4 regions of the Streptomyces sp. NPDC051452 genome follow, and region 3 is predicted to be linked to each of the others. Evidence: riboswitches for the same ligand, from Rfam matches in the RefSeq annotation. Region 3 holds a riboswitch; each other region holds the start of a gene.
The links. A riboswitch is a leader RNA that binds a small molecule or an ion and turns the genes downstream of it on or off. The one in region 3 is predicted to bind thiamine pyrophosphate.

Region 1 (7,159 bases), on a different contig from region 3:
GCGCACACCACCATCAGAATCGTCGAAAGGGCCATCGCCTGGCCGTAGTTGAGATCGCCGGGACGGCTCAGCAGCCGGGCCACGGCGACCGGGAGCGTCGGGTTGTCGGGCCGGGCGATGAACACGGTCGCCCCGAACTCGCCGAGCGAGACGGCGAACGCGAACCCGGCCGCGACCAGCAGCGCCCGCCGCACCATCGGCAGGTCCACCTCGCGCCACACCCGCCACGGCGAGGCTCCGAGCACGGCCGCCGCCTCCCGGAGCCGGCCGTCCACCGCACGCAGCACGGGCAGCATGGTCCGTACGACGAAGGGGGCGCCCACCAGCGCCTGGGCGAGCGGCACCAGGATCCAGGACTGGCGCAGGTCCAGCGGCGGCTTGTCGAGGGCGATCAGGAACCCGAAGCCGACGGTCACGGCGGACACGCCGAGCGGGAGCATGAGCAGCGCGTCGAAGCCCCGTACCAGCCGCCCCGCGTCCCGGCGGGCCAGCGCGGCGGCGGCGAGGCCGCCGATCACCACGGCGATGGCGGTGGCGGCGGCCACGTACTGCAGCGAGGTCCACACGGCGTGCACCGGCGCCACCAGGAACGTACCGCCGTCGGAGTTCGTCAGCGCCCGATAGTAGCCGAGGCCGGGCGCGTCCAGGGAGCGGCGGACCAGGACGGCGAGCGGCAGCACCAGGAGCAGGGCGATGGTGGCGAGGACGGCTCCGAGCAGCGCCCGCTGCCGTACGCCGCGCGGCCTGCGGGCGGTCGTTCCCGGGTCGACGAGGCGCAGCGCGGTCTCCCGCCGCCGTACGGTCCAGGCGTGCACGGCGAGGATCGCGCCGACGGCCGCGAACTGCACGAGGGTGAGGACGGCGGCCGTGGACAGGTCGAAGACCTCGGAGGTCTGCCGGTAGATCTCCACTTCGAGGGTGGAGAAGGTGGGGCCGCCGAGGATCTGCACGACACCGAAGGAGGTGAAGGTGAACAGGAACACCATCAGCGCGGCAGCGGCCACCGCGGGCGCGAGCGCGGGCAGGGTGACCTTCCGCCAGGCCGCGAACGGCGAGGCGCCCAGCATCCGGGCGGCCTCCTCCTGCCGGGGATCGAGCTGGGCCCACAGACCGCCGACCGTGCGCACGACGACGGCGTAGTTGAAGAACACGTGGGCCAGCAGGATCGCCCACACGGTGGTGTCCAGCCGTACCCCCCACAGCTCGTCGAGCAGTCCGCCCCGTCCGACGAGCGCCAGGAAGGCGCTGCCGGCGACGACGGTCGGCAGCACGAAGGGAACGGTCACGACGGCCCGCAGCAGCCGCTTGCCCGGGAAGTCCAGACGGGCGAAGACATGGGCGGCGGGCAGGGCGAGCAGCAGGGTGAGCGCGGTGGAGGCGAGCGCCTGCCAGGTGGTGAACCACAACACGTGCCGGATGTCCGGTTGCGTGACGACGTCCGTGATCCGCCCGAACTGCCAGCCACCGTCCGTCTTCAGGCCGCGGCCGACGATCGCGGCCACGGGCCAGGCGAAGAACAGCGCGAAGAACGCGACGGGCAGGGCCATCAGGCCCAGCCGTGCCGCGCTTGTCCGGCCGCCGCTCCGGCGCGGGGCTACTTCAGTACGAGTGACGTCCACGTCTTGACCCACTGGTCGCGGTCGGCGGCGATCTTGTCGGGGGCCAGGATCTGGGGGTCCGCGGCCTGGGGGCCGTACTTCACGAACTCCGGCGGCACCTGGGCGCCCTTGCGCACCGGGTAGACGAACATGTTCAGCGGCATGTCGTCCTGGAACTCCCTGCTGAGCAAGAAGTCCAGGAGCGCCTTGCCACCCTTGGCGTTCCGCGCGTTGCTCAGCAGTCCGGCGTACTCGGTCTGGCGGAAGCAGGTCCCGGCCGACACCCCGGTCGGGGCGGTCGCGGGCCGCTTCTTGGCGTAGATCACCTCGGCGGGCGGGGAGGAGGCGTAGGACACCACCAGCGGCCGGTCGCCGCCGGCCTTCCTGCCCTCGGAGGAGCCGGAGAACTCCTGGTAGTAGGCCTGCTCCCAGCCGTCGACGACCTTGACGCCGTTGGCCTTGAGCTTCTTCCAGTAGTCGGGCCAGCGGTCGTCGCCGAACTTCGCGGCGCTGCCGAGCAGAAAGCCGAGGCCGGGCGAGGAGGTGGCCGCGTTCTCGGTGACCAGGAGGTTCTTGTACCGGGGGTCGGCCAGGTCGGCGAAGGTCCGCGGCGGGGTCAGCTTGTGCTCGCTGAAGTAGGCCTTGTCGTAGTTGACGCAGATGTCGCCGGTGTCGACGGGCGTGACACGGTGCCTGTCCTGGTCGACCCGGTACGGCGGCAGGACCAGAGCGGAGTCCTTGGCCCGGTACGGCTGGAACAGCCCGTTGTCCAGGGCCCGGGAGAGCAGGGTGTTGTCGACGCCGAAGAGGACGTCGCCCTGGGGGTTGTCCTTGGTGAGGAGGGCCTTGTTGACGGCCTGTCCGGCGTCGCCGTCCTTGAGGACCCTCACCTTGTACCCGGACCGCTTCTCGAAGTCCTCGAGGACGTTCTTGGAGACGGCCCAGGAGTCGTGGCTGACGAGGGTCACGGTCTTGGCGTCCGTGGCCTTCACGGTGCCGCCCGACCCGCACCCGGTCAGGGCGGGGAGGGCGGCCAGGCAGAGCCCCGCCGCCACGGCCACGAAGGTCTTGTTGTGCACTGGATGTCCTCCTGGGGGTTGGCCAGGAAGAGACGCGGCCCCGCCCGGGCTCCACGAGGGGACCCGGGCAGGGCGCAACAGCATGAGTGATGACCGAACTTCCTACCCAGAATGACCTGGGCGAGGTTCAGAGGGTCTGCGGCCCGATCGCCGCACTCTCAGCGCTGTGGCGCTCCCCTGTCGGAATATGAAGATATGTGGACTGGACCCGGCCAGGTTACCGCTCGGTGGCGGCGAGCTGACCACACGCCCCGTCGATCTCCTGACCACGGGTGTCCCGGACCGTGACCGGCACCCCGTGCGCGGCGATTGCCTCGACGAACGCCTTCTCGTCCTCCGGCCGGGAGGCGGTCCACTTGGAACCCGGCGTCGGGTTCAGCGGGATGAGGTTGACGTGCACCGGCCTGCCCCGCAGCAGCCGGCCGAGCCGGTCACCGCGCCAGGCCTGGTCGTTGATGTCCCGGATCAGCGCGTACTCGATGGACAGCCGGCGGCCGGACTTCTCGCTGTATTCGAAGCCGGCGTCCAGCACCTCGCGCACCTTCCACCGCGTGTTCACGGGGACGAGGGTGTCGCGCAGTTCGTCGTCGGGGGCGTGCAGGGAGATCGCGAGCCTGCACTTGAAGCCCTCGTCGGAGAACCGGTGGATGGCCGGCACCAATCCGACGGTCGAGACGGTGATCCCGCGCTGCGAGAGCCCCAGTCCGTCCGGGGCGGGGTCGGTGAGCGCGCGGATGGAGCCGACCACGCGCTTGTAGTTGGCGAGCGGCTCGCCCATCCCCATGAAGACGATGTTGGACAGGCGCGCCGGTCCCCCGGGCACCTCGCCGTCCCGCAGCGCCCGCATGCCGTCCACGATCTGGTGGACGATCTCGGCGGTGGACAGGTTCCGGTCCAGGCCCGCCTGCCCGGTGGCGCAGAACGGACAGTTCATGCCGCATCCCGCCTGCGAGCTGATGCACATGGTGACCCGGTCCGGGTACCGCATCAGCACGGACTCGACGAGCGTGCCGTCGAACAGCCGCCACAGCGTCTTGCGCGTGGTCCCCTGGTCGGTCGACAGATGCCGGACGACGCTCATCAGCTCCGGGAACAGCGCCTCGCGCAGCTTCTCGCGGGAGGCGGCGGGGATGTCGGTCCACTGCTCGGGGTCGTGCGCGTACCGCGCGAAGTAGTGCTGCGAGAGCTGCTTGGCGCGGAACGGCTTCTCACCGATCTCGGCCACCGCGTCCTTGCGCTCGGCGGGCGAGAGGTCGGCGAGATGCCGCGGCGGCTTCTTGGCTCCGCGCGGGGCGACGAAAGTGAGTTCTCCGGGTGCAGGCATAACACGTCCAGTGTCGCAGATCATCGCCGGGGGCCCAGGCCAGAGCGGGGTGGGGGTGGTCACCCGCGGGCGGCGACTGTCAGCGTTGGTCGACCTCGGACGGCCCAGGGACGGCCCGCACCCGTCCGGCGTCGTCGATGTTGATGCGGAAGGCTGTCGTCCGCGTGTGCCCGGCCGTACGGCCGGGCACACGCGAGGAACGACCTCCTCCTACGCGGCGGTGCGACGGGCGGAGCGCTGGGAAGGCCCGCCGTGGTTCCGGTGGGCCTTCGTGGGCGTAGGGGTCCTGTGCGGAGTCTTCGTCCTCTTGGCTCAGTTGTACACCAGCAGGTAGTCGCAGGTGCTGGTGCCGTTGTGGAGGGAAGTGTCGCTGTTGAGGACGTAGAACGATCCGGCGAAGCCGGCGGTGGTCATCTTGGGCACCACGATCAGGGTCTGGTCCGCCATGTTCAGGCCGGACGGCACCACCACATAGCGGTAGAGCAGCGTGAAGAGGTTCTGCGCGAGGTTGGGGAGTTTGAGGATCCGGTAGGTGCGGTCCCCGCTGCCCGGGGGGCCCGAGACGGCGGACTGGTTGGCCGGGGCGTTCCACTGCGAGGGCTGGGTGGCCAGACGGCCCATCGTGTCGAGTTCCTGCAACCGTCGCTGGGTACTGGCCCGGACACCCGCCATGTGGATGTGCAGCTGGTCGAAGCGGCGGGCGCCCTGCGAGTTGATCCCCAGCCCGATGTTGGGGTACTGCACGGGGAAGCTCCCCCCGCTCCGCGCGTTCTCCCACGCGTCGTTCCAGTAGTTCTCCGCCCCGGAGGTCTCCAGGAACGGGCATTCGATGCCGGTGATCCGGCAGGTGGGGATCAGGAGGTAGTTGTGCTGGTTCTCCGGCTTGCCGTGCAGGACGACGTAGTTCGGCGTCGTCTTCAGGCAGGCGGGCTTCGGCTGCGGTGGCGGCGGGACCGTCCCGTGGGTGCAGTACTGGACGTCGTTCCACAGCGGGTCGTTGTCGGTGGGCTGGCCGCACAGGGGTCGCATCTGCGGGGGCGGGCAGGGACTCGAACCGGAACCGGGAGGCGCGGGCGGGGTGGGGCACGTATCGGGCGAGGGCCCCGTCCGTACCGGGCCGGCCGCCGCCGACGCGCTTCCGATCGCTCCGGCGCCGGTCAGGAGTGTTGCCGCGCCGATGGCCCCGGAGAGCGCGACGAACTGTCGCCGGGGGACCTCGTTCGAACTCTTCTGCTCAGGCATGCGTGATCTCCGATGGTGAGGACGGTGGCCGAGAACCGGGAGTTAGGACCGGGAGTGAGGATCGTGGGGGGATCTACCAGGTCACGGGGAGGGTTCGGGGGCCGCGGATCAGGCCTTGGCGTTGGAACTCGACGTCCTCGGGGGGCACGGCCAGGCGTAGTGCCGGGAACCGGGTGAGGAGCGTGCCGATCAGGACCTCGGCCTCCATGCGGGCCATGATGGCGGCCAGGCAGTGGTGGGGGCCGTGCCCGAAGGCGAGATGGGGGGCGCCCTCGCGGTCGAAGTCCAGGGCGTCGGGGTCGGGGAAGACCTCGGGGTCGCGGTTGGCGGCGAGGTAGGCGTTGTAGACGACGTCACCGGCGCGGATCAGCCGGCCGCCGACCTCGACGTCCTCGAGCGCGACGCGCGGGATACCGACGCCGTTGCGGTGTGGGACGTAGCGGAACAGCTCGTCCACGGCCTTCGGCAGCAGTTCCGGCTCCCGGCGCAGTCGGTCCATCTGCTCGGGGTGGGTGAGCAGCGCGTACATCATCGAGCCGCTGTTGTTGCGGACCGCGTGGCCGCCGCTGACCTGGATGGCGGTGGTGAGGGAGATCGCCTCGTCGTCGGTGAGCTCCCCCGCCGCCACGGCCTGCGCCAGTACCCCGGCGAGGTCCTCGCGCGGCTCGTCACGACGGCTGCGGAGCAGTTCGACGATGCGGGCCCGGGCGTCCTGGGCGGCCTCGCGGGCGCGCTGCTCGGACTCGGTGCCCGCCGACAGCAGGGCCTCTCCCGTCGCCGCCCACCGGTGCCAGTCCTTCTCGTCCACGCCGAGGAAGTCCCGGATCACGGCGATCGGGAACGGGCCGTGCAGATGCTCCATGAGGTCCGCAGGGGCGCCCTGGCGTTCCATCACGTCGAGCAGTTCTCCGGCCCGGCGCTCGGCCAGCGGCCGCATCCGCCGCATGCTGTTGCCGGTGAACGCGCGGGCGACGACCCGGCGCAGCCGGTTGTGCCGGGGCGGGTCGATGTACTGCAGGCCCGCCGTCTGGGAGGCCACCGGTACCGGGCGCATGCTGGTGATGTCGCGGCCGACGAGCCGCTCCCGGGAGAAGCGCGGGTCGGCGGTGACGAAGCGGACGTCCTCGTAGCGGGTGACCAGCCAGGCGTCCCCCTCGCCGTGCGGCAGCCTGATCCGGGTCACCGGCTCCTCGCGCAGCAGTTCGTCCAGGAACGGGTCGGGGTCGAGCGCGGGCAGGTCGTCGACGGGCCAGAAGCGCACCTGCGGGGCGGGCGGCGCGGAGGCCGGGTCGACCGGCGCGGAAGCCGGGTCGACCGGCGCGGAAGCTGGGTCGAGAGGCATCGCACACTCCCTGCGGCGTCTGGGGCGACGGCGGACAGCACCCTGCGGCGTCGAACGCGACGGAGGACACGCCGTCCGCACACCGAGCGTCCTCTCAGGGAGTCTGCCGTCCACCGGCCGGGCCCGGCGATTTCTGCTGCGGCATCCGGGGTCCGGGGCATGGCAGGGGGCCGGCGGCCCCGGAAGCGGCCCGGACAACGGCGAAGGCCCCCGCCTGTATCCAGGACGGGGGCCCGCAAGCCGTACGGCGTGTGCTCACGTGGAGCCGACGAACACCACCAGCAGCAGCCAGACGACCGGCGCCGTCGGCAGCAGCGAGTCGAGCCGGTCCATGATGCCGCCGTGCCCGGGCAGCAGGGTGCCCATGTCCTTGATCCCCAGGTCCCGCTTGATCATGGACTCGCCGAGGTCACCGAGGGTGGCGCTGACCGCGACCGCGAGCCCCAGCAGCAGGCCCTGCCACCAGGTGCCGTCGTCGATCAGGAACCGCGTGCACAGCGCGCCCGCGACCATGGCGAACGCCACCGCGCCCAGCAGGCCCTCACGGGTCTTGCCGGGGCTGATGCGCGGGGCG
Region 2 (7,159 bases), on a different contig from region 3:
CGCGTCCTAGAGCCGGAGCCGGCCCGGAGCCAGGCCCGGCGCCTGTACCCGAACCCGAGTTCGCGCCCGAGCTGACGACGGGCCCCGCCGGGGGTCACCGCTTACGGCGGTGGCCTCTGCCGGTACGAGCCGGAAGGGGCTGTGCCGCGCCGGCCCCCGGCCTGCCTGTGCCGGGCCGGTCGGCCGACACCACCAACGCGGCGAGCGCGGTGGTGAGCGGGACCGAGGCCACCAGGCCGATCGATCCCACCAGCGTCCGCACGATCTCCTCGGCGACCAGTTCACTGTTGGCCACGGCCCCCACGCTGCTCTGTGCGATGGAGAACAGCAGCAGCAACGGCAGCGCGGCACCGGCGTAGGCGAGCACGAGCGTGTTGACGACGGACGCGATGTGGTCACGGCCGATGCGGATGCCCGCCCGGTACAGCCCGCGCCAGCCCATCGAGGGATTGGCCTCGTGCAACTCCCAGACGGCCGACGTCTGCGTCACCGTCACATCGTCTAGGACGCCGAGGGAACCGATGATGACGCCGGCCAGCAGCAGGCCGCTCATGTCGATCGATGGATACAGGCCATGGATCAGGCCGGTGTTGTCGTCCGTGTTTCCGGTGAGGGCGGCCCAGTCGATGAACTCCGAGCCGAGGAAGCCGATCAGTAGGAGGGAGGCCAGTGTGCCGAGCACCGCGACCGAGGTGCGGGCCGACAGCCCGTGGCACATGTAGAGCGCGATGAGCATGATCGCACTCGCCCCGACGACGGCCACCAGCAGCGGATTCGCCCCCTGAAGGATCGCGGGCAGGATGAACAGGGTCAGCACCAGAAAGCTCACGGCCAGCGCGATCAACGCCATCAGTCCCCGCAGCCGCCCGACCACGACGACCGCGACCGCGAAGATCCCCGCGAGCAGCGCCATGGGGAACTTCCGGTTCACATCGGTCACCGAATACTGCAACTCCCGTGGCGCCGAGGGCTCGTAGGCGACCACGACCTGCTCGCCCTGGTGCAACTGCCGCGGCTGGTCGGGCTGCACGATCTCGGTGAACGTACGGCCCTTGTCCTTGCCGGTGTCGACCCGGACGGTCGCCCTCTTGCAGGTGCCGCCCGCTTTCCGTGCCGCCGGATCGCCCTGAACGGCGGTGGGGTCACCGGTGGTCGTCCCGCCGGAGGCGTTCACCGACTTGCAGCTCACCTCGACGACTTTGGTGACCGTCGCCTGCTGGGTCTGGCGGTCGAAACCGACGCCCGTGCGCTTGTGGGACGGCGCTCCCCCGGGCCAGAGCACCACCAGACCGACCAGGACCGCCGCGGTGAACGGCACCAGGATCGCGGCGATGACCTTGCGCAGATGCTTGGAGACGGGCGCGGCGGGCCCATGGCTGTGACTGTGGCCGTGTGAGTGCCCACTCCTCTGGCCGCCGCCGGAGCCAAGCTCCTGCCTGCTGCCGTCGCCGGAACCGTGCTCGTGCGTGCTGCCGTCGCCGGAGCCATGCCCTTGTCCGTTGTCGCCGGGGGAACCGTGGCCCGCGTGACCGCGTTCACCGTCGTACGCACCGGCCGGCCCCGAGGCGCCGCGGCGGCGCGGCTCGGGTGGCTGGTAGGGGTACTGCTCCATTCTGGTCACCACCCGATCATCGCAAGAAGGGCCGGGGCCCACTGTTCACCGCACCACACATGACGCTAGCGTGGAGGCACCTTTGCACACGCGGGAGCTCGGAGCACCGGGCTGAGAGGGCGCTGACCTCCGTACACGCGATGTTTCACGTGGAACGAACGACGTTCCGCGGGAAGCGTCGTCAGACGGACACCGCTGCGTCGACCGCCGAACCTGTTACCGGGTAATGCCGGCGTAGGGAGTAGGTCTCATGACCAACAAGGACGCACGCACGCCTGTCTCCGTCCAGGACGAAAAGTCCGAGGAGGCCGGAACGTCCATCGGCTGGCACAAGGCGTATGTCGAGGGCTCGCGTCCCGACCTGCGCGTGCCGGTCCGTCAGGTGCACCTCACCAACGGGCAGTCGGTCACGTTGTACGACACCTCGGGCCCGTACACCGATCCGCTCGTGGACACCGATGTCCGCAGGGGCTTGGCCCCCTTGCGGGAGAACTGGATCATCACTCGCGGCGACACCGAGGAGTACGCGGGCCGGCCCGTCCGTCCCGAGGACGACGGAATCAAGCACACCTCACCGCGCGGCGGCCTGCGAAACCTGGACGCGGTGTTCCCCGGCCGCGCGCGTCAGCCGCGCCGGGGCCGGGCCGGCACGGCGGTGACCCAACTCGCCTATGCGCTAAGGGGCGAGATCACGCCGGAGATGGAGTATGTGGCCATCCGGGAGAACGTGGCGCCGGAAGTGGTCCGTGAGGAGATCGCCGCAGGTCGTGCGGTGCTGCCGGCCAACGTCAACCATCCCGAGATCGAGCCGATGATCATCGGCAAGCGGTTCCTGGTGAAGGTGAACGCCAACATCGGCAACTCCGCGGTGACCTCCTCCATCGAGGAGGAGGTCGAGAAGATGACCTGGGCCACCCGCTGGGGCGCCGACACGGTCATGGACCTCTCCACCGGCCGCAACATTCACACGACCCGGGAGTGGGTGCTGCGCAACTCCCCCGTCCCCATCGGCACGGTGCCGCTCTACCAGGCCCTGGAGAAGGTCGACGGCCGGGCCGAGGAGCTGACCTGGGAGATCTACAAGGACACCGTCATCGAGCAGGCCGAGCAGGGCGTGGACTACATGACCGTCCACGCCGGCGTGCGCCTCGCCTACGTACCGCTGACGGCCAACCGCAAGACGGGCATCGTCTCGCGCGGCGGCTCGATCATGGCCGCGTGGTGTCTGGCGCACCACAAGGAATCGTTCCTGTACGAGAACTTCGAGGAACTGTGCGAGATCCTCGCCGCCTACGACGTCACGTACTCGCTGGGCGACGGTCTCAGGCCGGGGTCGATCGCGGACGCCAACGACGAGGCGCAGTTCGCGGAGTTGCGCACGCTCGGGGAACTCAACCGGATCGCCAAGCGTTTTCACGTACAGACCATGATCGAGGGCCCGGGCCACGTCCCGATGCACAAGATCAAGGAGAACATCGACCTTCAGCAGGAGATCTGCGATGAGGCTCCGTTCTATACGCTCGGCCCGCTGACCACCGACGTCGCACCGGCCTACGACCACATCACCTCCGGTATCGGTGCGGCGATGATCGCCTGGTGGGGCACGGCGATGCTCTGCTACGTCACGCCCAAGGAGCACCTGGGCCTCCCGAACCGGGACGACGTCAAGACGGGCGTCATCACCTACAAGATCGCCGCGCACGCGGCCGACCTCGCCAAGGGCCACCCGGGCGCCCAGGAGTGGGACGACGCGCTGTCCGACGCCCGCTTCGAGTTCCGGTGGGAGGACCAGTTCAACCTCGCTCTGGACCCGGACACGGCACGCGAGTTCCACGACGAGACCCTCCCGGCGGAGCCCGCCAAGACGGCCCACTTCTGCTCCATGTGCGGCCCGAAGTTCTGCAGCATGAAGATCTCGCAGGACATCCGCCGGGAGCACGGCGGCAGCCGGACCGAGATCGAGGAGGGGATGGCTCAGAAGTCGAAGGAGTTCGCGGCCGCGGGCAACCGGGTGTATCTGCCGCTCGCTGACGGGTAGTCGACGGGGGCGGGTGCCCTCACTCCGGCTGGTGCTCGGGGCCGCCGAAGTCCGGGCTCGTGTAGTCGGGGCTGGTGAATCTCGGGCGGCCGGGGGCGGCGCCGTCGTCGGGGCTGCTGAAGCCGGGGCGGTCGTAGCCGAGGCGTGGCATGCGGCCGCTCGGCCCGGGCGGGGTCGTGCGGCGCACGGGCGGCGACCCGGGCTCGGCGAGGGCCTCTCGCAGGAACGGCAGGACGCCCCGCTCCAGGAGGGCGTCCCGCCAGGCCGCTCTGGCCCTTTCCAGGTCCTCCTGTGCGGCGTCCCGTGCCCGGGCCTCCGCGGAGTTGCCGTTGCGCAGCGCGGTGATCAGCAGTCCGGCGCCCGCGATGAGGATCGCCGCAGCGGTCACCGCGCCGAACACCCAGCCGGCGGTGAGCATGGTCCGGGCGATGGTCTGCCCGGGGTCGAGCGCTCTGAGGATGTACCCGACCAGCAGGAAGAGCGCCGAGGCGGTTCCGGACAAGACGGGTGCGAGGACGGCGATGACCGCGATGGCGCCCGCGCCGGTGGTCTCGGCGGCCTCGCCGAGCGTGGCGGCGAGGTCCGCCGCGGCCGCGGCCGGCTCGGGACCCGCGCTGGTGGTGTCGCCGGGGGGCGAGGCACCGGACAGCGCCGGGTGGCGCAGTTCGTCGCGGACCCTTACGTAGTGCTGGTACTCGGCCGCCGCGGCCGCGGTGATCAGGGCGGTGGCGTCGAGTGCCATGGTGCGCAGTTGTTCGGGGTTGAGCCGCTGTCCGACGGCGGCCAGATCCGGTCGGTGTGGTGCGGAGCGCAGCGCCTCATCGAGGATCCGCTCGAACTCCTGGCGGTCCTCGTTCTGCAGGTGCTGCGGAACGCTGTTCATGTGCATCCCCCGATGCTCCGTAGGGCTTGGGGCTCGCACGCCGGCGAGCCGTCGGGCAGAAACGGAGGGGAGCCTGCTACGGATAAGCCGATGGTAGAGCCGTGGCGGTCCACGGTGACAGGGGGTTGCCGGAAATTGCCCTTCCGGTCCGCGCGTACTCCGCCGGCGGACACCGGCCCGAGGAACCGTCAGCCGCCCAGGGGAAGTTGCTGGACCAGCAGCTTTCCGGCCATGGTCACTCCGCCGTCCATGGCGATGGCGAGCCCGTCGGCGTAGACGTGCGGTCCTTCGACGACCGGGCCGCCGCCCTCGTCGTCGTCCTCGGACCCGACGTCGCCCAGGAGGTAGGGAATGGGGCTGTGGCCGTGAACCACCCGGGTGCCCCCGTACGTATCGAGGAGGGAGCGGACGGCGTCGGCGCCGCCCTCGTCGCGGAAGGAGAAGCGTTTGGTCAACTTGCGGAACAGGTCCCAGCACTCGTCCGCGTCATTACGGGTGAGGGTCTCGCGGACGGTGTCGTTGACCGCCTCGATCGAGTCGCCGTAGTCGAGATAGGCGGTGGTGTCGGAGTGGAGGAGCAGATAGCCGTCGACCTCCTCCACCGCGTCGAGTCGGGCCATCCACTGCAGGTGGTGGTCCTGGAGACGGTCCATGTCGGTCTTCTGGCCGCCGTTGAGCAGCCAGGCGGCCTGGAAGGTGGCCGTTCCCGCGCCGGAGTTGACGGGGGTGTCGGCGAACCGCTTGGCGCCCAGCAGCAGCAGTTCGTGGTTGCCCAGGAGTGCCTTGCAGTAGCCGCCGGCCGCGGCCGCCTCGGCGGACAGCCGCATCACCAGGTCGATGACGCCGATGCCGTCCGGCCCGCGGTCGGTGAAGTCGCCGAGGAACCACAGCCGGGCGGTGCCGGCGCACCACTGGCCCTCGGTGTCGATCAGTCCCTGACCCCGGAGGGCGGACATCAGTTCGTCGAGGTATCCGTGGACGTCACCGACGACGAACAGCGGTCCGGGCCCTGCCGTCGGCTGCGGTGCGGCCGCGGCGGGGGCGGGGTCCGCGGGCACCTGGACGGTGTCGCCGCGGTTGATGACCGGCAGGTCGCGCTGGGTGGGCGTGTATCCCTCGGGATACGCCTCGTCGACCGGCGGGAGGGTGTCTCCCGGGTGGACGCTTCCGGCGAACGGACCGGTTTCATGGACGTACGCGGGCACCCGGAAGTCGCGTAGCGTCGCCGTCCGCTCCACCTCGGGTCCCTGACCGGCCCCCTGAGTCATCAGACCCCTCCACCATCGCGCCGCATCTGCACCGCTTCGGACTGCCTGGTCGCAGCGGTCCACGGTGTCGTGCGCCCATCATAGGAATGCGCGTAGCGCCGTGTGATGACCCAGGGGTGCTGAATCGGAACAAGACTCCAGTTCACCGCGGCTTTCGCCCCCTTTGGCCGGTGTTCGGCTGGCCCGCACCGGGCGGCGGGCCCACGATCACGGCCCGCGGTCGCTATGTGTCGTCCGGTGTCCGCGGCGGACTGACCGTCGTGCGCGGGGGACGACGCTGTGAGGAGGCGCGCACGATCATCTCGGTCGGTATCACCTGCTCCACCGGCCGGTCCGTCTCGACGCCCTCGATGGCGTCGATGAGCAGTTGGACGACGGCGGTGCCGATGCGGCGGGGCTTGAGGGAGAGCGTGGTGACGGGCGGCTCGGTGTTGGCGTAGACCATGGACTCGCTGCAGCACACCAGCAGCAGGTCGTCGGGGACCCGCAGGCCGTAGCGGCGGGCGGCGGCGAGCAGGTCGGTGCCGTTGGGGTCGAACAGGCCGTAGACGGCGTCGGGCCGGTCGGGGCGGGCGAGCAGGCGGTCGGCGGCGACGGCGCCCGCGCGCGGGTCGTGTGCCGGGTAGGCCTCGTAGACGGGATCCTGGCCGACGCGCTCGCACCAGCGCAGATAGGCGGTGGTCGACAGATGGGTGTAGGTGTCCGTCGAGGTGCCGGTGAGCAGGCCGATGCGGCGGGCGCCGGCGTCGGCGAGGTGGTCGAGGATGTCCAGTACGGCGGCCTCGTGGTCGTTGTCGACCCAGGCGGTGACCGGGAGCGAACCGGCCGGGCGGCCGTCGGAGACGACCGGCAGGCCCTGCCGGACGAGCTCGCTGACGACCGGGTCCTGGTCGGAGGGGTCGATGACGACCGTGCCGTCCAGAGCGACGTTGGACCACACGTCGTGGCGTGAGGTCGCGGGCAGGATGACGAGGGCGTAGCCGCGGGCGAGCGCGGCGGAGGTGGCGGCCCGGGCCATCTCGGCGAAGTACGCGAACTCCGTGAAGGTGAAAGGTTCATCCCCGTACGTCGTCACGGTCAGGCCGATCAGTCCCGACTTGCCGGTACGGAGGGTGCGGGCGGCGGCAGAGGGGCGGTACCCCAGCCGGTCGGCGACCTCGCGGACATGGCGCCGGGTGGCATCCGGGAGTCGGCCCTTGCCGTTGAGGGCGTCGGAGACGGTCGTGATGGAGACGCCGGCGGCGGCGGCCACGTCTCTGATGCCCGCCCGGCCCGGCCGGCTGCCTCGCCGTGAGGTTTCCGCGCGGCTCACCTGGTGCTTCCCTGCTGCTGTCATGGCGAGCCGATAGTAGGGCTCA
Region 3 (7,159 bases):
CGCGGGACGGTCGGGGAGCGCGGTATCACGCTCGTACGGTCCTCGGCCCCGTCATGCTCCGCGGACAGCGCTTGCGGCGGCAGCGCGTCCAGCTGCGCGTCGGTCAGTGCCCCGCGCGCCTCGCGGACCTGGCCGAGCAGTGCCACCGCGTCGTGCGGGCGGATGCCGGGGTCGCGGGCGGTGGCCGAGGCGACCAGTTCGTCCAGCTGGTAGGGCAGGGCGGGCACGAGGGCCGAGGGCGGGGGCACGTCCTCGTGTATGTGCCGGTAGAGCACCTGGGCCGGGGAGTCCCCGGCGTGGGGTTTGCCGCCGGTCAGCATCTCGTAGAGCACGACACCGCACGCGTACACGTCCACGCGTGGATCGGTGGTGCCCTGCTCTATCTGCTCGGGCGCGAGGTACGACACGGTCCCGAGCACGGCACCCGTCGTACTGGTCACGGTGTCCACCGAGCGCACCAGCCCGAAGTCGGCGACCTTCACCCGCCCGTCGTCCCCTATCAGGACGTTCTCGGGCTTCATGTCCCGGTGCACGAAACCGGCCCGGTGCGCGGCGCCGAGCGCGGCGAGCACCGGCTCCAGGATGTCCAGCGCGGCCCGCGGCTGCAGCGCGCCCCGCTCGCGCAGCACGTCCCTCAGGGTGCACCCGGCGACGTACTCCATCGCCAGGTACACATACGACCCGTCGGCGCCCTGGTCGAAGACCTGCACCACGTTGGGGTGGTCCAGCCGGGCGACGGACTTCGCCTCCCGGATGAACCGCTCGACGAAGGCCCCGTCGCCCGCGAGCGCCGGGTGCATCACCTTCAGCGCGAGCACACGGTCCAGGCGGGTGTCCAGGGCCCGGTAGACCGTGGCCATCCCGCCGGCCGCGATCCGCGCGTCCACGCGGTACCGGCCGTCGAGCAGCTGCCCGACGAGGGGGTCCTGAAGGGTCGTATCCACGCAGGGGAGTCTACGAGGGACGACCGACACTCCCGTCTCCCGTGTCCTGACCGGGACGCAATGCAGCAGAGCTGTGACCGTCGTGCGACCCGCCGGAGGGGAAGGCGGGACGCTCGGGGTCCAGCCGGGCGCGCCCCTCGGTGGGGGAGGAGGCCTCGGCGAAGTGGCGGCGCGGGATGCGCCCCGCCAGCCGCGCCAGCCGGCCCGCCTCCACCGCGTGCCGCATGGCCGTGGCCATGGTCTGCGGCTCCTGTGCCCGGGTGACGGCCGAGGCGAGCATCACCCCGGCGCACCCCAGCTCCATCGCCAGCGCCACGTCGGAGGCCGTACCGGCACCCGCGTCGAGGATCACCGGCACGCGCGCGTGCTCCACGATCAGCTGGAAGTTGTGCGGGTTGCGGATGCCGAGCCCCGACCCGATCGGCGAGCCCAGCGGCATCACCGCCGCACAGCCGACATCCTCCAGCTTCCTCGCGAGGACCGGGTCGTCGTTGGTGTACGGCAGCACCGTGAACCCGTCGTCCACCAGCGTCTCCGCCGCGTCCAGCAGCTCGATCGGGTCGGGCAGCAGCGTCCGCTCGTCGGCGATGACCTCCAGCTTGATCAGATCCGTGCCCAGCGCCTCCCGGGCCAGCCGGGCGGTCAGCACGGCCTCCCCGGCGGTGAAGCAGCCCGCGGTGTTCGGCAGCACCCGGATGCCGAGGCGCTCCAGCACCGACAGCACCGAGCCGTGCACGGAAGGGTCCACCCGCCGCATCGCGACCGTCGTCAGCTCCGTGCCGGAGGCGATCAGGGCCCGCTCCAGCACCTCCAGGCTGGGCGCACCGCCCGTACCCATGATCAGCCGGGACGTGAAGGGCACTGTGCCGAGGACGAAGGGATCGTCGGCCATGATCAGCCTCCTTGGACGGCGGTGAGGACTTCGACGCGGTCACCCTCGGCGAGCGCGGTGGCCGCCCACCGGGTGCGCGGGACGACGGTCTCGTTGACGGCGGCCGCCACCCCGGAGGGCGCCGCGGTGAACGTCTCGACGAGGGAGTCGAGCGCGGTGCCCGGGGCGATGTCCCGGCGCTCGCCGTTGACGGAGATGGTGACGGTGGGGGTCATGCGGGCTGCTCCACGGTGCGGGCGGACGGCTCCGGCGGCAGGACGCCGAAGCGCCGCGGGGTGAACGGGCGGGCTTCCTCGGGAACGTCACCGGTCGTCAGCGCGTGCGCCAGCACGTCCCCGGTGATCGGGGTGAGCAGCACCCCGTTGCGGTAGTGCCCGGTGGCCAGCAGCAGCCCGTCCAGGCCGGACGGGCCGAGCAGCGGAGCGTTGTCGGGCGAGCCGGGGCGCAGCCCGGCGCGGGTCTCGGTGAGTGGCAGCTCGGTGATGCCGGGCACCAGCTCGTGGGCGTCGCGCAGCAGCTCGTACACACCGCCGGCGGTGACCGTCGTGTCCCAGCCCAGCTCCTCGCTGGTCGCGCCGACGACCAGTTCACCGTTCTCCCGGGGCACCAGGTAGACGTGGCTGCCGCGGACCACGGCCCGCACGGTACGGCTCAGGAACGGCGCGAAGCGGCCGGGCACGGTCAGCCGGAGCACCTGCCCCTTCACCGGCCGCACCGGCGGCACCAGCGCCGGCGGCAGACCCGCGAGCCGTCCGCTCATGCTGCCGGCGGCGAGGACGACCTGGCCGGCGCGCAGCTCGGTGCCGTCCGCCGTGGTGACGCCGGCGGCCCGGCCCCCGACGACGTCGAGCCGTTCGGCCCACGTCCGGTGGAACACCACTCCGGCGCGCTCGCACGCGCTCACCAGGGCCGCGGCCAGCCGCCGGGGGTCGATCTGGTGGTCGCCGTCGACCCGCAGGCCGCCGCGCACCCCGGGCGCCAGCATCGGCTCCAGCCGCCGGCACTCCCGCCCCGAGAGCCACTCCGCCGAGAGGCCCGAGCGCTGCTGGAGGGCGTGCAGCTCGCGCAGATGGGCGCGGTCGTCGGTGTCGAGCGCGACCGCGAGGGTGCCGCAACGGCGGTACCCGAGCTCCTGGCCGGTCAGTTCGGTCAGCTCGGCCGCGAAGTCCGGATAGCGGCGGGCCGATTCCAGGTTGAGGGCGAGCAGCCGCTCCTCGCCGTAGTGCAGCTCGGTGACCGCGGCCAGCATCCCCGCCGCGACCTGGGCGGCCCCGCCGCCGGGCTCGGGATCGGCCACGGCCGTGGCGAGCCCGCGCTGCGCCGCGCGCCAGGCGGTGACCAGGCCGATGATTCCGCCCCCGATGACGAGGACGTCGGACGTACGTGACGACATGGGCGTCCAGCCCCTCCCTTCGCCGGCATGACCCGGATCAGGTTCGTACGGTCGGAGGCCGCCAGCCTCCCTCTCAGCCCGGTGCGTCCGGGCTCCCGCGAGTGCTTGTACGGTGACCAGCCTAGCCCGCGGCGCTCGCCACCCAGAAGGGAGCCCCTCATGACCCGCTCGCTCGACGGCCTCGTCCTCGCCCCGGTCGCCGACCAGGCGCCGGGACAGGTGGGCACCCGCACCCGGTTCGCCTACCACGAGCGGGACGGCGAGGTCTGGGCCGAGTACGCGGGCGGTGACGTGGTGCGCGGCCATCTGGTCGGCACCCGCGCGGGCGACCTGCTGGACTTCCGGTACGTGCAGCTCAAGACCGACGGAACGACGTCCTCGGGGCACTGCCTCTCGCGGGTCGTCGAGCTTCCGGACGGCCGGGTGCGCCTGGAGGAGGACTGGCGGTGGGAGTCCCAGGCCGGTGCCGGGACGAGCGTTGTGGAGCAGGTCACCGAGCACGCCCCCTGACTGACAGAGCGTCACGTGTCTATGGTGATCGAGTGAGCGAGCAGACAGCGGGACAGGCCACGTCACCGACGCGGCGCGTGGTCGTGGTGGGCGCGGGCATGGCCGGGGTGCAGACCGCGGTCGCCCTGCGGGAACAGGGCTTCCGGGGCGCGGTGACCGTCATCGGCGCCGAACCGCACCAGCCGTACGACCGGCCGCCGCTGTCGAAGGCGGTGCTGCTCGGCAAGGCCGAGGACTCCGCCTTCGACGTGGACTTCGAGTCGCTCGGCGTCGAGCTGCGGCTCGGCTGCGAGGTCTTCGCGCTGCGCCTGGCCGAGCGCGAGCTGGACACCGAGGCCGGGCCGGTGCCCTACGACGTCCTGGTCCTGGCCACCGGCGCCGAGCCGATCACCCTGCCGGGCACCGAGGGCGTGCCCGGCGTGCATCTGCTGCGCACCCTGGACGACGCGGAACGACTGCGCCCGGTGCTCGAACGGCAGCACGACATCGTGGTCGTCGGTGCCGGCTGGATCGGCGCGGAGTTCGCCACGGCGGCCCGGCAGGCGGGCTGTGCGGTGACCGTCCTCGAGGCCGCCGGCCGGCCGCTCGCGGGGGTGCTGCCCGCGGAGGTGGCCGCACCCATGGCCGCCTGGTACGCCGACAGCGGAGCCGTACTGCGCACCGACGCGCGCGTGGAGCACGTCGAGTCCGGCGCGGTGGTGCTCGCCGACGGCACCCGGCTGCCCGCGGGCGCCGTCGTCGTCGGCATCGGCGCCCGCCCCGCCACCCGGTGGCTGGCCGGATCCGGCATCGAGCTGGGCGCGCACGGCGAGGTCCTCGCCGACGCCCGGCTGCGCACCGGCGCCGAGGACGTGTACGCCGTCGGAGACTGCGCCTCCTTCCCCTCGGCGCGTTACGGCGAACGGCTGCTCGTCCACCACTGGGACAACGCCCTGCAGGGCCCCCGCACGGTCGCCGCGAACATCCTCGGCGAGACCTCGTCCGTCTACGACCCGGTGCCGTATTTCTGGTCCGAGCAGTTCGGCCGCTTCGTCCAGTACGCCGGCCACCACGCCGGGGCCGACCGGCTGGTGTGGCGCGGCGACCCCGCGGGTCCGGCCTGGGCGGTGTGCTGGCTGCGGGACGGCCGGCTGGTGGCCCTGCTGGCCGTGGGCCGGCCCCGGGACCTGGCCCAGGGCCGGCGACTGATCGAGGCGGGCCGGCCGATGGACGCCGCGGCGCTGGCCGACCCGGCCAGGCCGCTGAAGGCCGCCACCGCCGACTAGGGACCCCGCCGTGGGCCCGGCGGACGTCCCCGGGTGGACCCGCCTGGCTTCCGACTGTCGGTGGGGGATGGCAGGCTAGATGCCGTGACCGAGATTGACACCAAGATCGACGCTCTCGTCCCCGCCTGGCTCACCCTCCCCGACATCGCCGAACAGCTCGATGTCGAGGTGACGCGTGTGCGGCAGCTGGTCAAGGACGGCCAGCTCATCGCCGTACGCCGAGGTGAGAACCGGGCGCTGCACGTCCCCGCCGCCTTCATCGACGGGGACAAGGTCGTCAAGGGCCTGTCCGGGACCCTGACCCTGCTGCGGGACGACGGCTTCACCGACGAAGAGATGATCGAGTGGCTCTTCACCCCCGACCCGACCCTGCCGGGCACGCCCGCGCAGGCCCTGAGCGAGAATCGCGGCACGGAGGTGAAGCGCCGCGCCCAGGCGCTCGCCGTCTGAGCCAGGCCGCGTAGCGAGGCGGCGTGCGGTCCCGAACCCGCACGCCGCCCACCGAACCATCAGCTCTACCGATCACGGGGGACCCGCGCATGTCCGACACCGCCCGCGCCGCGCTCGCCGACGCCCGCCTGTATCTGTGCACGGACGCGCGCAGGCGCCAGGGCGACCTCGCCGAGTTCCTGGACGCGGTCCTGGCCGGCGGGGTCGACATCGTGCAGTTGCGCGACAAGGGCATGGAGGCCGCCGAGGAGCTGGAGCACCTGCGGGTCTTCGCCGACGCCTGCGCCCGGCACGGCAAACTGCTCGCGGTCAACGACCGGGCGGACGTCGCCCACGCCGCCCGCGCCGGGGTGCTGCACCTCGGCCAGGGGGACCTTCCGGTCCCCGCGGCCCGGGCGATCCTCGGCGACGACGTCCTGATCGGCCGCTCCACGCATGCCGAGCAGGAGGCCGCCGCGGCCGCCGTCCAGGAGGGCGTGGACTACTTCTGCACCGGCCCGTGCTGGCCGACCCCCACCAAGCCGGGCCGGCACGCGCCCGGCCTCGACCTGGTCCGCCACACGGCCGGGCTGGGCACCGACCGCCCCTGGTTCGCCATCGGCGGCATCGACCTGGGCAACCTGGACGAGGTGCTGGACGCCGGTGCCCGCCGGGTGGTCGTCGTCCGCGCCGTCACCGAGGCGGAGGACCCGGGCGCCGCGGCGGCGGAGTTCGCCAAGCGGCTGCGGGAGGCCCGCTAGCCGTCCGGCCCGTGAGCGGCCACCCGACCGCCGGCCTCGTGGCCCGCCGGTCGGGGCCGGTTGTCCACCCACTGGACGGGAATCCGACAATTCGGGCAAATTTCCGCTGTCTGGTTGGGAGACCGGCCGCCCGTGGCTAACCTGCGGGTATGGCCCTCGGAACCGCATCCACCAGGACTGATCGCGCACGGACCGTGCGTGACATCCTGGCCGCCGGCAAGGCGACGTACTCCTTCGAGTTCTCCGCGCCGAAGACCCCCAAGGGTGAGCGGAACCTGTGGAGCGCGCTCCGGCGGGTCGAGGCGGTCGCCCCGGACTTCGTCTCCGTGACCTACGGTGCCGGCGGTTCCACCCGGGCGGGCACGGTCAGGGAGACCCAGCAGATCGTCGCCGACACCACGCTCACCCCGGTCGCCCACCTCACCGCGGTCGACCACTCCGTCGCCGAACTGCGCAACATCATCGGCCAGTACGCGGACGCCGGCATCCGCAACATGCTCGCCGTCCGCGGCGACCCGCCCGGCGACCCGATGGGCGCCTGGGTGCCGCACCCCCGCGGCCTGACCTACGCGGCCGAACTCGTCCGGCTCATCAAGGAGTCGGGCGACTTCTGCGTGGGTGTGGCGGCGTTCCCGGAGATGCACCCGCGCTCCGCCGACTGGGACACCGACGTCGCCCACTTCGTGGACAAGTGCCGCGCGGGCGCCGACTACGCCATCACACAGATGTTCTTCCAGCCGGAGTCGTATCTGCGGTTGCGCGACCGCGTGGCGGCGGCGGGCTGCGACACCCCGGTCATCCCCGAGGTCCTGCCGGTCACCAGCGTGAGGATGCTGGAACGGCTGCCGAAGCTCAGCAACGCCGTGGTCCCGGATGCCCTGAAAGAGCGGATCCTGACAGCGAAGGACGATCCGGCGGCGGTACGCTCCATCGGTATCGAGTTCGCCACCGAGTTCTGCGCGCGG
Region 4 (7,159 bases), on a different contig from region 3:
ACGTCGACATCGCGGTCCGAGGCCTCGATCAGACCGTCGGTGTACAGGGCGACGACACTGCCCTCCTCCAGTTCGATCTCGGCGGACTCGAAGGGCAGTCCGCCCAGTCCGAGCGGTGGGCCGGCCGGGATGTCGGGCAGTTCGACGGGCTCGCTGAGATGGGCGATGGCGGGGGTGGGGTGCCCGGCGCGGGCCACGTTCAGTTTCCGCGAGATCGGGTCGTAGACGGCGTAGACGCAGGTCGCGCCGATCACCATCGGATTGTCCGAGGCGGCCTCCGCCTCGTCCGCCTGCCGCAGGACGAGATCGTCGACGTGGGCGAGCAGCTCGTCGGGGGGAAGGTCCAGGTCGGCGAGGGTCTGCACGGCCGCGCGCAGCCGGCCCATGCTGGCGGCGGCGTGGATGCCGTGTCCGACGACGTCCCCCACCACCAGGGCGACCCGGGCCCCCGACAGCGGGATGACGTCGAACCAGTCGCCGCCGACACCGGCCTCGGCGTCGGTCGGCAGATAGCGGTAGGCCACGTCGACGGCACAGTGATCGGGCAGGTCCGGCGGGAGCAGACTGGTCTGCAGGGCGAGGGCGGCGTTGTGCTCGCGGACGAAACGGCGGGCGTTGTCCACGCAGACCGCCGCGCGGGCCACCAGCTCCTCCACGAGCAGCAGGTCGTCCTCGTCGAACGCATCCGGGTTCTCCCAGCGCAGCAGTGTGACCACCCCCATGGTCGCGCCCCGCGCCCTCAGGGGTACCACCAGATGCGTGTGCACGCCGAGCTGCACCAGTTTGTCCAGGCGCCGCTCGTCCCCGGTGAGCCACCAGGTCGTGGTGTCCAGCACCGGATCGCGGATCGGCCGGCCCGTCGTCAGACAGCGCCGTTGCGGGGACTTGGCCGAGTACCCGGGGGCCTCCCCGACCGGGACGAGTGCCTCCGGCAGATCCTTGCGGACGGACAGGTGCGCCGCCCGCCGCAGCGTGCCGTGGGCGACCGGCCCGGGCGCGAGGTCCTTGGCCCCGAGGACACCCTGGAAGAGGTCGATCGCGACGAAGTCGGCGAGCCGCGGCACCAGCACCTCGGCCAGTTCCTGCACGGTGCGATCGAGGTCCAGGGTGGTGCCGATGCGCTGTGCCGCCTCGTTGACCAGGGCGAGCCGCTCACGTGCCCGGTCCTGGGCGGTCACCTCGACCGCCGTGTGGCACACCCCGAGCGTCCTGCCCCCGAGGTCGCGCAGCGGAAACGACGAGCGCAGCCGGAGATGGCCCTGCGCGTTGCGACGGGACAGCCCCGGCGGAGGCGTCACATGCTCCAGGGCCGGTGTGACCTGCCCCCACATCAGCACCTGGCGCGCCTGCCAGTCCACGGCGGGCGGCACCTCTCCCGGCCGGAGCGAAGCGGCGGTGCCGTCGACGCCGTTGCCGTGCGGCAGTCCCTCCATCGCCGCCAGCACCCGGTTCACCCACCGGAACCGCAACTCGGTGTCGAGGACCCCGATCCCGATCGGGGACTCCTCCAGCAGACCGCGCATCACCGCCTGGTCCAGCTCCCACTCCCGCGAGGAGACGACGTCACAGGCGACGACGAGCCAGCCCGAGCCCTGCTCCGCGCGCAGGGGGCAGCCCCGAGCGGCCAGCCGGACGCGCCGGCCCGTCCGGTGTCGCAGGGTGATCAGGCCCTCCCAGCCGTCCCTGACGCGCCGGGCCCCGGCCAGCGCGGACGCGGGGGAGTCCTCGGCCGCCAGGACGGCCGTCGCCGGTCGTCCCAGCACCTCGGCCGCCGGATAACCGAGCAGGGCCTGTGCCTTGGCGCTCCAGAACCGGATCGTGCCATGCCCGTCCACCAGGGCGACGGCGGCCGACGTGATGTCGAACGGATCGCCCCGGCGGTCGTTCGCCGTGTGTCTGAGCGCCATGGTCTCGGCCCCATCCGCGGGCGGGTTTCCTTGCACCACGGTCTCACATGGCCCCCGGCGTGTCCTCGCGCCGCCGGCCGCCCGCACCGGTCAGCGGTTCCGTTCGACGGGCACCTGGAGGCGAAGCTCCCAGCCGCCGTCGGCCGTCGGCCCGGACGTGACGGTGCCGCCGAGGAGTTCGGCGCGCTGGCCCAGACCGGCGAGGCCGTGGTGGGCGCTGGGCAGCGGGAGCGGGGGCCGGGTGGGGGCGGTGTTGGTGATCGTGGCGTGCACGACGCCGTCCTTGCTGACCAGACGGACGGTGGCCGTGGCGCCCGGGGCGTGTTTGCGGACGTTGGTCAGGGCCTCCTGGACGGTGCGGTACACCGCCCGCTGGACCGTGGGCGGCAGGTCCTCGGGCAGGTCCGTCTTCAGCTCGGCCTCGATGCCGCTGCCCGCGACCAGGCGTTGCAGATCGGCGAGGGAGGGCTGGGGAGTCAATTCCGTGGGACGGCTGCCGGACGCCCGCAGCACACTGACCATGTGTCGCAGCTCGTCCAGCGTCTGCACGCTCAGACGCCGGATCGAGGCCGCGGCCTGTCTGGTGTCCTCGTCCCGGCTGCCGACCTGGAGCACACCGGCCTGTACGGCGATCAGGCTGACCTGGTGGGACACCACGTCGTGCATCTCCCGGGCCAGCTGCGCGCGCTCCTTCGCCAGGACGCTCTGCGCGGTCAGCAGCCGCTCCGACTCGCGGGCCGCGGTGATCTCGGTGAGCCGCAGCGACAGCTCGCGGCGGGCCTGGACGAGCTGGCCGAGGAAGACGGGAGCGGCCGCCGTCGCGAGGCTGTAGCCGAAGTGGACGATGTTGCGGGTCCCGGCGAGTTCGTCCGTGCGCAGGGTGGACCAGGGCCAGGGCAGGAAGTCGGTGACCGCGTACACCAGGGCGCAGCCGCCCAGCAGGACACGGTGACGGCTGAGCGAGGAGAGCGTGTACAGCGCCGCCACGGGGGCCACGACCGAATCCGTGATCATGGCGGCCGGGATCGTGAGCAGAAAGGTCAGCAGCGGCCGGCGGCGTCGCATGACGAGGGCGAGGGCGGCGACCAGGGCGACGACCGGGGCCACCGGGGGTTCGTGGAAACCGACGTTGATCCACACGTCGATCAGCGCGACGGCCACCAGGGCGGCGTCGAGCAGTGGCGTGGGCGTCCACCGGGAGGTCATGGGGTGTCCTCGTCGTGCGGCGGCCCGAGCAGTCCGGCGCGCTCGGCGATCAGGACGGCCTGCACCCGGCTGCCGACCTCCAGCTTGTTGAGCACCGCGCTGACATGGCCTTTGACGGTGCCCGTACTCAGGTTCATCCGTCGTCCGATGTCCGTGTTGCCCAGCCCGGTGGCCATGAGGACGAGGACCTCCCGCTCGCGGTCGGTGAGCCGGTCGGTGAGCCGGGTGGCGGGTTCGCGTCCGCCCTTGTCGAGATAGCCGTCCACCACCGTGCGGGTGACCTTCGACGACAGCACCGTCCCGCCTTCGGCGAGGGCCCGTACCAGGTGCGGGAGTTGTTCGGGGTCGGTGTCCTTGAGCAGGAAGCCGGCGGCACCGGAGCGCAGCGCGGCCGTCACGTACTCGTCGGCGTCGAACGTCGTGAGCATGGCCACCACCGGAGGGTCCGGCATGCGGCGCAGCTCGCCCAGGACCGTGAGCCCGTCCACGTCCGGCATCCGGATGTCCAGCAGGACGATGTCCGGCTGTGCCTCGTGCACCGTGCGCACCGCCTGGCTGCCCGGAACCGCCGCCACGACCTCGATGTCGTCCGCCGCGCTGAGGATGTGCGTGAAGCCACCCCGGATCAGGGCCTCGTCGTCGACCACCAGTACCCGGATCACGTGTGCTCCGCTCCTCGCATGCCCGCTTCGATGCGTACCACGCCGGGAGCCGGGGCGCGAGCGGACAGGGGCCGTTTCCGCCGATCGGCCCCACGGTCCGGATCGGCCGGTGCGGCTCCGGCCGGTCGGCGCGGGCGCCCCCGGAAAGCCACCCGGCGGGCCGCGCCGGACGCGCGGCGGCCCCTTGTGCGCATGCCCCGGACGCGGCGCCGCCCGCCCCCACCGAGGCACCGCCCGCGCGGGAGATGGCTCCGTCGCGGGAGCCACGGCAGTCGCCGGAGGCCCAGTGCCGTCGCGGTCCGGCCGGTGCGCCCTCGACGGGACGGCTGATTCACCCCGGCCGCCTGGCTGCTGGTCGCGGCGCCCCACAGCCAGACGACCTTCTCCATCGTCGGCAACACCGGTGTGGCCCTCGCCGTGGTGGCGGGGTGCCTGGCCGTCGCCGCCGGGTGCCGCGTACGACTCGGTGCAGGACATGGGCGGACAGGGGCATCGCGCCCCCGCCGCCAGGGGGGTGAGGCCACATCGTCGGCCTGTGGCTGCTCGTCGGCGTCTGCCACGTCGGGGTGGTTGACGGTGACTCGATGTCGGTGCCGCCGGTGCTCTTCGCCGTCATCGCGGCCACCGCTCTGTCGGCGACCGCCTGGCGCCACCGCTTCCGGCGCGGGCCCCTGGAACAGGCGCTCGACCTCGCGACCCGGCCCGCCCGCCACGTTCGCTGAAGCCGAAGCGGCGCGCCTCGGCCTCGGCGGGCTGTCGAGGGACGGAGGGACGGTCAGGCGCTGCGGCGTACGCGCAACGGCGCGTAGACGAGCAGGGCCGTGAGGAACGCCACGGGGTAGGCGAGGTCGGCGCCGTGCAGCGCCCGGGCGACCGGGCCCACGTACAGGCTGGTGCTCATGAACGGCACCGACACGGCGAAACCGGCGACGAACGCGGCGGGGGCCGGCCACCACGGCCGCCGCGGCCCCGCCGTCTCCGCCGCCAGGTCGACGGGGCGGCCGCCGCGGGCCCGGGCGCGCACCACCCAGTCGACGACCACGATCGCGACGAACGCGGGAATCCAGTACCCGACGAACAGCAGCACGTTCTGGAAGCGGGCGGTGGTGTCGGCCGCGTGCATCCACAGCACGAGCGGAAAACCGAGGGCCGCGGCGAGCGCGGCCGCGACCGGCCGGGGCAGTCGCACCCCCATGGTCTGCAGCGCCAGCGATCCGCTGTAATCGTTCATGGCGTTGCTGCACAGCGCCGCGAGAGCGATCGTGAGGAGCCCGAACGCGCCGAGCGCGCCACCGCCGAGCAGTGTGTCGACGCCGCGGGCGGTCTGGTCGGTGAACTGCGCGGCTCCCCACAGGCCGAGCGCCTGCACCGCCACGAAGGACACGCTGACACCCAGCAGGGTGTACCAGAACATCCGCGCACGGGACGCCGTCCGGGGCAGATAGCGGCTGAAGTCGCTGGCGTACGGGGCCCACGACAGGGCGAGGCTCAGCGCGATGGTGCAGGTCAGGACGAAGGCGCCCGCCCGGTCGGCGCCGTGCACGGTCGCGGCCGTCGCGGGGTGGGTGCCGTGCAGGAGCTTCACCGCCAGGCCGGCGAGCGAGGCGGCGAGCGCGAACGTCATCACCGTCTGCAACCGGTGGATCGCCTCGTACCCGAGCACGCCCAGCGCCCCCTGGGCCGCCAGCATCACCAGGACACCCGCCCAGAACGGCCAGCCGCACAACTGGGCCAGCGCCTCCCCGCCGAACAGGCCGATCAGCGCGTCCCAGGCGATGGAGGACAGCCACTGCAGAGCGCCCGGCAGGGCGACGGCCCGCCCGAAGGCCAGCCGGGCGAGCGGCAGTTGACCTGCCCCGGTCTGGCTGCCCCAGGTCCCCAGGTAGGCGGTGGGCGCCGCGCCGAGCAGCGTGCCGAGCACCACGGCGACGAACGCGGTGGCGAAGTCCAGGCCGAGCGCCGCGCCGACGGTGCCGGTGAACACGCCCGTCATGGTCAGGTTGGGGGCGAACCATACGGTGAACAGCCGGCGGGGGCTGCCGTAGCGCGCGTCCTCGGGCACCGGGGTGATGCCCCGCGCCTCCACCCGCAGATCCCCGGGAGCCGTCGGCATCCGCCCCTCGAAGACCCGCTGCGACGCGGCGACGGCCGCCTTCTCATGGGCATACGGCAACGACATGCGACATCCCTCCGCCAGTCCTAACTGGTTCAGGTTCGACGGGTGTGATCTCAGCCCCCGTGCGGGGGCACCCCGTGTCCAGGTACGGCGGCCAGAATAGCCCCCCACCGGTGGCCGATACCCCCCGGGCGGGGGAGCGAGCGGGGGCCGAGGCGGTCCGACCCCGCCCCCACCGCCCGACCGGCCCACCGGAGGGACGCCGCGCGGCATCCCTCCGGCGGCACCCCTGTCAGCTTCCCCCCAGGTCCGGCCGCAGGCCGGTCACCAGCTCGCGGGGCAGGCCGTGGGTGTCATGGAGGTGGTGGAAGTCCTCCTCACGCAGCGGACCCCGGAACCGGGGCCGGGCGAGGACCTTCCGGCCCCGCTCCAGCAGTCGCCCGAACCGGCGTTCCTCCTCCAGCAACAACCGGCGTACGTCGCCGGGTTCGCCGCTCTGCCGGAAGTGGTCCAGGGTGTGCGACACCAGCTCCAGCGGCAGGTCTCCCAGGCTGCGCGAGGGGTCGTCCCGCCACAGCACGGTGAGCACCCGGCGCACCAGGCGGCGCAGTACGTAGCCCTGCCCGGTGGCGGCCGGGCGCACCCGGTCGCCGATCACCACGACGGCCGAGCGCAGATGGTCGTAGACCAGGCGGAGCGAGGGCTCGTCCAGGGGCCACAGGTCCGGCACAAGGCGGCGCCAGGGGTCGAAGACGTCGCACTCGAACACCGACGACCTGCCCTGGAGAAGCGAGGCCAGCCGCTCCAGGCCGAGCCCGGTGTCGACGTTGCGCCGGGGAAGCGGCACGAGGGAGCCGTCCTCGAGCCGGCGGTAGCGCATCATCACGTGGTTCCACACCTCCACCCAGCGCTCGTCGCGGGTCGGCGTCGACCGGGGCGGGGTGTCACCGCTCCACAGGAAGATCTCCGAGTCGGGCCCGCACGGGCCGACCGGCCCGTTGGACCACCAGTTGGCGTCCACGGTCGGTTCCACGGGGACGCCGAGCTCCTGCCACACCCGCAGGGAGTCGGTGTCCGGCCCGGTCCGGTCGTCACCGCCGTGCACGGTGGCGTGCAGCAGCCCGGGATCGATCCCCAGCCCCTCGGTGAGCAGTCCGTAGCCCCAGTCGAGACTCGTCGAGCCGTCGTAGTCGCCCAATGACCAGGTGCCGAGCATCTCGAAGACGGTCAGATGGGTGGCGTCGCCGACCTCCTCCAGGTCCGTGGTG

Region 1: it holds a riboswitch for thiamine pyrophosphate, as region 3 does, so the genes downstream of both, ACIBA9_RS34095 (thiamine ABC transporter substrate binding subunit) here and thiO (glycine oxidase ThiO) in region 3, are expected to answer to the same signal.
Region 2: it holds a riboswitch for thiamine pyrophosphate, as region 3 does, so the genes downstream of both, thiC (phosphomethylpyrimidine synthase ThiC) here and thiO (glycine oxidase ThiO) in region 3, are expected to answer to the same signal.
Region 4: it holds a riboswitch for thiamine pyrophosphate, as region 3 does, so the genes downstream of both, ACIBA9_RS03480 (purine-cytosine permease family protein) here and thiO (glycine oxidase ThiO) in region 3, are expected to answer to the same signal.

Annotation. Positions count from the first base shown of each region.
Region 1 is NZ_JBITEB010000021.1:43,640-50,798, forward strand. It holds gene ACIBA9_RS34090 (ABC transporter permease) at 1-1,547, opposite strand, end outside; gene ACIBA9_RS34095 (thiamine ABC transporter substrate binding subunit) at 1,595-2,677, opposite strand; TPP riboswitch at 2,759-2,866, opposite strand; gene rlmN (23S rRNA (adenine(2503)-C(2))-methyltransferase RlmN) at 2,895-4,001, opposite strand; gene ACIBA9_RS34105 (CDP-diacylglycerol diphosphatase) at 4,314-5,030, opposite strand; gene ACIBA9_RS34110 (cytochrome P450) at 5,317-6,585, opposite strand; gene ACIBA9_RS34115 (phosphatidate cytidylyltransferase) at 6,841-7,159, opposite strand, start outside.
Region 2 is NZ_JBITEB010000022.1:26,994-34,152, forward strand. It holds gene ACIBA9_RS34680 (YibE/F family protein) at 95-1,612, opposite strand; TPP riboswitch at 1,693-1,870, shown strand; gene thiC (phosphomethylpyrimidine synthase ThiC) at 1,863-3,650, shown strand; gene ACIBA9_RS34690 (hypothetical protein) at 3,670-4,539, opposite strand; gene ACIBA9_RS34695 (metallophosphoesterase) at 4,722-5,801, opposite strand; gene ACIBA9_RS34700 (LacI family DNA-binding transcriptional regulator) at 6,025-7,137, opposite strand.
Region 3 is NZ_JBITEB010000004.1:367,794-374,952, reverse strand. It holds gene pknB (Stk1 family PASTA domain-containing Ser/Thr kinase) at 1-944, opposite strand, end outside; partial or broken gene ACIBA9_RS13930 (thiazole synthase) at 1,045-1,836, opposite strand; gene thiS (sulfur carrier protein ThiS) at 1,839-2,051, opposite strand; gene thiO (glycine oxidase ThiO) at 2,048-3,229, opposite strand; TPP riboswitch at 3,227-3,338, opposite strand; gene ACIBA9_RS13915 (hypothetical protein) at 3,389-3,739, shown strand; gene ACIBA9_RS13910 (NAD(P)/FAD-dependent oxidoreductase) at 3,772-5,004, shown strand; gene ACIBA9_RS13905 (Rv2175c family DNA-binding protein) at 5,089-5,454, shown strand; gene thiE (thiamine phosphate synthase) at 5,544-6,194, shown strand; gene metF (methylenetetrahydrofolate reductase [NAD(P)H]) at 6,344-7,159, shown strand, end outside.
Region 4 is NZ_JBITEB010000001.1:864,663-871,821, forward strand. It holds gene ACIBA9_RS03460 (SpoIIE family protein phosphatase) at 1-1,907, opposite strand, end outside; gene ACIBA9_RS03465 (sensor histidine kinase) at 1,998-3,113, opposite strand; gene ACIBA9_RS03470 (response regulator transcription factor) at 3,110-3,775, opposite strand; gene ACIBA9_RS03475 (hypothetical protein) at 4,360-4,497, shown strand; gene ACIBA9_RS03480 (purine-cytosine permease family protein) at 4,551-5,954, opposite strand; TPP riboswitch at 5,944-6,039, opposite strand; gene ACIBA9_RS03485 (alanine--tRNA ligase-related protein) at 6,184-7,159, opposite strand, start outside.